One region of the Pulveribacter sp. genome, then DNA from elsewhere that is predicted to be linked to it. Evidence: riboswitches for the same ligand, from Rfam matches in the RefSeq annotation. Region 1 holds a riboswitch; the other holds the start of a gene.
The links. A riboswitch is a leader RNA that binds a small molecule or an ion and turns the genes downstream of it on or off. The one in region 1 is predicted to bind glycine.
Positions count from the first base shown of each region.

Region 1 (3,392 bases):
CCGGCGCTGATCAAACATGGCTACCCCACCAGCTACGCCGCCGCGCTGCAGGCCACCAGCGCCGAGCTGGGCGTGATCATCCCGCCCTCAATCCCCATGATCCTGTACGGCGTCAGCGCCGAGGTCTCCATCGGCGAGCTGTTCATCGCCGGCTTCGGACCCGGCTTGCTCATCAGCGGCGCGCTGATGCTGTTCGTCTGGGCCTACTGCAAGTACAAGGGCTGGGGCAAGCACGACGGCGACGGCCGCATGCCCTTTGGCCGCGCGCTGCTGCAGGCCGGCTGGGCACTGCTGATGCCCGTGATCATCCTGGGCGGCATCTACGGCGGCGTCTTCACGCCCACCGAGGCCTCGGCCGTGGCGGTGTTCTACGCGCTGGTGGTGGGCATGGTCGTGTACCGTGAGATCGGCGTGCGCGACCTGTACGCGGTGCTCAAGAAATCGGCGATCTCCTCGGCCGTGATCATGTTCATCATCGCCAACGCAGGACTGTTCGCCTTCCTCATCACCCGCGCCGGCGTGCCCGACGCCATCGGCCGCTGGCTGCAGGAGGTGCTGCAGACGCCGACGCTGTTCCTGCTGGGCGTGAACGTGGCGCTGTTCCTGATCGGCATGTTCATCGAGACCAGCGCCGCCATCATCGTGCTCGGGCCCATCCTGGCGCCGGTGGCAGCGCACTTCGGCGTCGACCCGGTGCACTTCGGGCTGATCATGGTGGTCAACCTGGCGCTGGGCATGATCACCCCGCCCTTCGGCGTGAACCTGTTCGCCGCCTGCACGGTGGCGCGGATTTCACTGGACCGCATCGTCGGGCACCTGCTGCCCTTCGTCGGGGTGATCCTGCTGTGCCTGCTGGTCATTACCTACGTGCCGCAGCTGTCGCTGTTCCTGCGCGACATCGTCTACGCGCGCTGAGGATGGGGATGAAGCCCGCGCCGGCCCCCGCGCTGGCTTAGAATCCGCCGCGTCAGGAGAGAGCCCGTACGCGATGCACGCGCCAAGGGCCGCCGAAGGCGCAGGCAGCAGCCGAACGCTCAGGCAAAAGGACTGACGACACGCCCGCAGGGATGCGGGCGTTTCCCTTGCTGGAGAGAGGCTGGACGCGCGCTAGACAGATTGAGCCGGCCCACCGAAGGAGCAACCCCCGTACCCGGGGCGAATCTCTCAGGTCGAGCGGACAGCCGGGCAAATCCTGCGGCCAAGCCAGACGAGGCGGGCCGCATCACCATTTGCCCCGGAGCCTGTTCGCCCGTGACCACCACCGAATCCCTGCTGACCACCCCCCTGCACGCCCTGCACCTGGAGCTGGGCGCGCGCATGGTGCCCTTCGCCGGCTATGCCATGCCCGTGCAGTACCCCAGCGGCCTGATGGCCGAGCACCTGCACACGCGCGCGCAGGCCGGCCTGTTCGACGTCTCGCACATGGGCCAGCTGCTGCTGGTGGGGCCGGATGCCGCCGCGGCGCTGGAAACGCTGATGCCCGTGGACGTGATCGACCTGCCCGTCGGCCGCCAGCGCTATGGCCTGCTGCTGAACGAGGACGGCGGCGTCATCGATGACCTGATGTGCTTCAACCAGGGGCTGGTGGACGGTGCAAGCACACTGTTCCTGATCGTCAACGGCGCCTGCAAGGCGGCCGACATCGCGCACATCCAGGCGCGCATCGGCGACCGCTGCGAGGTGCGCCCCCTGCCCGACCAGGGGCTGCTGGCGCTGCAGGGCCCGCAGGCCGCCGCGGCGCTGTCGCGGCTGGTGCCGGGCGTGCAGCAGCTGGTCTTCATGAGCGGCGGGCACTTCGACTGGCAGGGCGTGCCGCTGTTCATCACCCGCAGCGGCTACACCGGCGAGGACGGCTTCGAGATCTCCGTGCCCGCCGCGAACGCCGAGAGCCTGGCGCGCGCCCTGCTGGCGCAGCCCGAGGTCAAGCCCGTGGGCCTGGGCGCGCGCAATTCGCTGCGCCTGGAGGCCGGCCTGTGCCTGTACGGCAACGACATCGACACCACCACCACGCCGCCCGAGGCCGCGCTGAACTGGGCCATCCAGAAGGTGCGGCGCACGGGCGGCGCGCGCGCCGGCGGCTTTCCCGGCGCGGCCCGGGTGCTGGCGCAGATCGACGACCCGAGCAGCCTGACGCGCAAGCGCGTGGGCCTGGTGGCCCTGGAGCGCGTGCCCGTGCGCGAGGGCACTGCCCTGCAGACGGAAGCGGGCGAGAGCGCCGGCACGGTGACCAGCGGCCTGCTGGCGCCCAGCCTGGACAAACCCATCGCCCTGGCCTACGTGCCGCCGCACCTGGCCCAGCCCGGCACGCGCCTGAACGCCCTGGTGCGCGGCAAGGCCGTGCCCATGGAGGTGGCGCCCACCCCCTTCCTGCCGCCGCGCTACCACCGCGGCTGACGGCCGGGCCGGGCACCCGCGGCTACAGTGCCAGCGGGCGCACCGCCCACTTTATCGATCCTTTTTTCGTTCCAACTTTCCTTCGGAGCCGCCCCATGACCATCCAGTATTCCAAAGACCACGAGTGGATCAACACCGCCGAGCCGGCCGCCGCCGTGGTCGGCATCACCGTGCACGCGCAGGACGCCCTGGGCGACATCGTCTTCGTGGACCTGCCCGCCGTGGGCACCACCTTCAAGCAGGGTGAAGTGGCCGGCGTGGTGGAGTCGGTGAAGGCCGCCGCCGACGTGTACATGCCGATCTCGGGCGAGATCGTCGAAGTCAACGAAAGCCTGCGCGCCGACCCTTCGCTGGCCAATTCCGACCCGCTGGGCAGCGGCTGGTTCTTCAAGGTCAAGCTGAGCGACGAGAAGGAGCTGTCCAGCCTGATGGACGAGACGGCCTACAACGAGTTCGCGGCCAACGCCTGACGGCGCGCCGGCCCGCGGCGCCTTGGAGGGCGCGCGGGCCGCTGGTCAGAAATATTAGTCAAATCGAGCTCAAACCCTTGCCAGGCAAGCGGCAGCAGCTCTTTATTCAATAGCAAACCGAAGGCTCCGTCCCATGCAGATGCCCGCCGCCCTGCCCCTGGCCGCGCTTGAAAACGCCGCCGAATTCCTGCCGCGCCACATCGGTCCGGACGCCTCGGACGAGGCGCACATGCTGTCCGTGATCGGCGAGGCCTCGCGCCGCGCCCTCATCGACTCCATCGTGCCGCGATCCATCGCCCGCACCAGCAGCATGCAGCTGCCCGCGCCCACGACCGAGGCGGCGGCGCTGGCCGAGCTGCGCACCATCGCGGGCAAGAACCGCGTGCTCAAGAGCTTCATCGGCCAGGGCTACTACGGCACGCACACGCCCGGCGTCATCCTGCGCAACGTGCTGGAGAACCCCGCCTGGTACACCGCCTACACGCCCTACCAGGCCGAGATCAGCCAGGGCCGCATGGAGGCGCTGGT
Region 1 covers NZ_DAMATK010000002.1:733,853-737,244, forward strand. Annotated here, with positions in the region: gene RT282_RS09700 (TRAP transporter large permease) at 1-915, shown strand, start outside; glycine riboswitch at 966-1,053, shown strand; glycine riboswitch at 1,076-1,191, shown strand; gene gcvT (glycine cleavage system aminomethyltransferase GcvT) at 1,252-2,394, shown strand; gene gcvH (glycine cleavage system protein GcvH) at 2,490-2,864, shown strand; gene gcvP (aminomethyl-transferring glycine dehydrogenase) at 2,998-3,392, shown strand, end outside.

Region 2 (3,392 bases), on a different contig from region 1:
TGGCGATCTGCGTGCTCAGCCAGTGGACGCTGGCCCAGGTGCTGGCCACCTACCGGCTGAGCGAGGCCGAGGGCGTCAAGTACCTGGCGCAGCTGGACCGCATCGGCATCATCGAGCTGCGCCCGGGCAACCGCTACCGCCTCAAGCTCGCCAAGACCTTCCGCTGGCGCCCGCGCGGCCCGGTCATGGACTACTTCCGCGAGCACGCGCTGCTGGACTATTTCGGCGGCGCCTTCGACGGCCCCGGCGAGGGCGTGCTGCTGGTGCACGGCAGCATCGCCCGCGGCCAGCTGGCCGCCTTCACCGAGCGCCTGCAGCGCGTGGCGCAGGATTTCGCCCAGCAGCACCTGGCCGACCAGCGCCTGCCCGAGGCCGAGCGCGAGGGCTGCACGCTGCTGATGGCGCTGCGCGGCTGGGAGTTCGAGGCCTTCACCGCCATGCGCCGCGTGGCGCCGCCGCCGCCCGCGCCAAGCCGGCAGGCGTAAGCAAACGTCTATCAAAACAATAGCTGCCCGCGCTTGACCAGCAAGGGCTGGAGGCCTTTTTGACCCTTATCACCCGCTGCACGCGCAGCGCGTGTGTGACGTCTGCTCACAAACATTTGCGCAGTCGCTACCAAGGCTGCCGCCGGCCTTCACGCAGGCGCGGGACCATGGCCTCCATCGGGCAACCGAGTCCAACAAGGAGGATCACCATGAACCGCATCACCCCCGCCCTCGCCGCCGCAGTCGCCGCCCTCGCCCTGGGCCTGGGCGCCAGTGGCGCCGCGCACGCCGCGCCCAGCGCCACCGTCGTCATCCAGACCGGGCCGCAGGCCGTGCAGCCGGCCTACGTGGTGCAAAGCGCCCCGCCCCCGCCGCGCTATGAGCGCGTACCCGCCCCGCGCCGCGGCATGGTCTGGTCGCAGGGCCACTGGGAATGGCGCGGCCACCTCTACCACTGGGTCCCCGGCCAGTGGATGCGCGTGCGCCACGGCCAGCACTATCGCCAGCCTCGCTGGGAACAACGCCATGGCAAATGGCAGTTCAACCAGGGCCGCTGGGACCGTGACGGCGACGGCGTGCCCAACCGCTACGACCGCCGTCCTAACGACCCGCGCCGCCACTGATGGCGCATCCTGCTACGATGCGCGCCGCAGGAGAGCCAGCGGCCGGTCACGGCTGCTGCACCGAAGGCGCAAACTCCCATACACGCTCAGGTACCGTACTGCACACACAGCAATAGCCGTCTGGAGAGCCGCCCCCGCACACGGGGCGCACCGAAGGAGCAAGCCCACCGCACAGTGCGAGGGCGAATCTCTCAGGTCACAAGGACAGGGGGAGCGGCAGCCAGACCTCTTGGCGCGCCCTGCTTCCCCGCTATTTTTTCGATAGCCGCCGGCGCGCGCCTGGTCTGCGCAAACCTTGAAAAAGGCTTGTAGAACCATGCGCGTTATCGTTCTGGGCGCCGGCGTCGTCGGCACCGCTTCCGCTTATTTCCTGCAGCAGCTCGGCCACGAGGTTACCGTCATCGACCGCCAGGCCGTGCCCGGCGCCGAGACCAGCTTTGCCAACGGCGGGCAGATCTCCGTCAGCCACGCCGAGCCCTGGGCCAATCCGTCGGCGCCGCTGAAGGTGCTGTCCTGGCTGGGCAAGGAGGATGCGCCGCTGCTGTTTCGCCTGCGCGCAGACATGCGCCAGTGGCTGTGGGGCCTGCAGTTCCTGCGCGAATGCACGCCGGCGCGCACGCGCCACAACATCCACCAGATCGTCCAGCTGGGCACCTACAGCCGCGCCGTGCTGCGCGAGCTGCGCGAGCAGCTGGGCCTGCAGTACGACCAGCGCACGCAGGGCATCCTGCACTTCTACACCAGCGAGCGCGAGTTCGAGTGCGCCCTGGGCCCGGCCGAGCAGATGCGTGCCCTGGGCTGTGAGCGCCAGGTGGTCAGCGCCGAAGAGGCCATCCGCATCGAGCCGGCCCTCGCCGCCATGCGCGAGCAGCTGGCCGGCGCCACCTTCACGGCCGAGGACGAGTCCGGCGACGCCCATCTGTTCACGCGCGAGCTGGCCCGCGCGGCCGAGGCCGCCGGCGCGCGCTGGCGCATGGGCTGCCACATCACGGCCCTGCGCGAGACAGGCGGGCGCATCGACCACGTGGAGATCACCAACGAAGAGGGCCGCTACGAGCGCGTGCAGGCCGATGCGTACGTGTTGGCGCTGGGCTCGCACAGCCCGCTGCTGGCGCAGCCGCTGGGCATTTCGCTGCCCATCTATCCGGCCAAGGGCTACTCGGTCACGCTGCCGGTGCGCGACGCCGCCCTGGCCTACCAGACCAGCCTGACGGACGACGAATTCAAGCTGGTGTTCTCGCGCTACACGCGCCCCGCGCAGGGCGGGCAGGAGGCGCGCGACGTGCTGCGCGTGGCCGGAACGGCGGAGCTGAACGGCTATTCGCGCGCCCTGAGCGAGGTGCGCTGCGCGGCCATCGTGCGGCGCGTGGCGCAGCTGTTTCCCGGCGCCGCCGACACGGCCGCTGCGCAGTACTGGTCGGGCCTGCGCCCGGCCACGCCGAGCAACGTGCCGCTGATCGGCCGCACGCGCGTGTCCAACCTGTTCCTGAACACCGGGCACGGCACGCTGGGCTGGACGCACGCCTGCGGCTCGGGCCGCTCCATCGCGCGCATCGTCAGCGGCCTGGCGCCGGAGCTGGACTTCGCCTTCTGCGGCCCGCGGGGTGCGGGCGCCACCCTGCAGCCTGCGCAGCTGCCGGTCTGAAGCGGAACTTCAAGCGCCGCGGCCTCTCACTTTTTGATAGCTGCTGGCGCTTGACTGGCGAGCGTTAGAGCTACTTTTTAGTAGTTTACTTGGCCGCCGCCTTCTTGGCCGCCGCCGGCTTGGCTGCGGCGGGAGCGGCGCGCGGGGCACGGGACTGGGCCGGCGCGGCGGCATCGCCCCCGGCCGCCTGCACCCACTGCGTGGCCATGTCGCTGGCGGTCTTGAGCGCGCCGCTGGCCATGTCGCGCGTGGCATCGAACGCCGCCTGCTGCGTGGCCGCGTCCTGCATGGCGTGGGCGGCGATCTGCTGGAACTGCTGGGTCAGCGCGCCCCACCACTGCAGCGGGTCGGCGGCGGCGCCGGGCGCGGCCTCGGGCTTTTCGCTGCCCGCTTCCTGCTGCGGCTGCGGGGCGGGTGCAGGGGCCGGCGCGGCAGCCGGTGCGGGCGCTGCGGCCGCAGCGCCCAGGCCGCCGAAGGCCGCCGCCACGTCGCCCATGGCGACGTTCATGCCCTGCAGCGTGGCCAGGGTCATCTTTTGCACCTCCAGCGCCTGGACCGTGGCGGTGAGCGCGCGGGCGTTCTGCTCCAGCCAGAACTGCACGGCCTTCAGCTCCTGGATGCGCTTGTCCAGCTCCTGGA
Region 2 covers NZ_DAMATK010000008.1:52,134-55,525, forward strand. Annotated here, with positions in the region: gene RT282_RS15685 (helix-turn-helix transcriptional regulator) at 1-485, shown strand, start outside; gene RT282_RS15690 (YXWGXW repeat-containing protein) at 695-1,108, shown strand; glycine riboswitch at 1,219-1,326, shown strand; gene RT282_RS15695 (D-amino acid dehydrogenase) at 1,425-2,753, shown strand; gene RT282_RS15700 (PhaM family polyhydroxyalkanoate granule multifunctional regulatory protein) at 2,839-3,392, opposite strand, start outside.
Region 2: it holds a riboswitch for glycine, as region 1 does, so the genes downstream of both, RT282_RS15695 (D-amino acid dehydrogenase) here and gcvT (glycine cleavage system aminomethyltransferase GcvT) in region 1, are expected to answer to the same signal.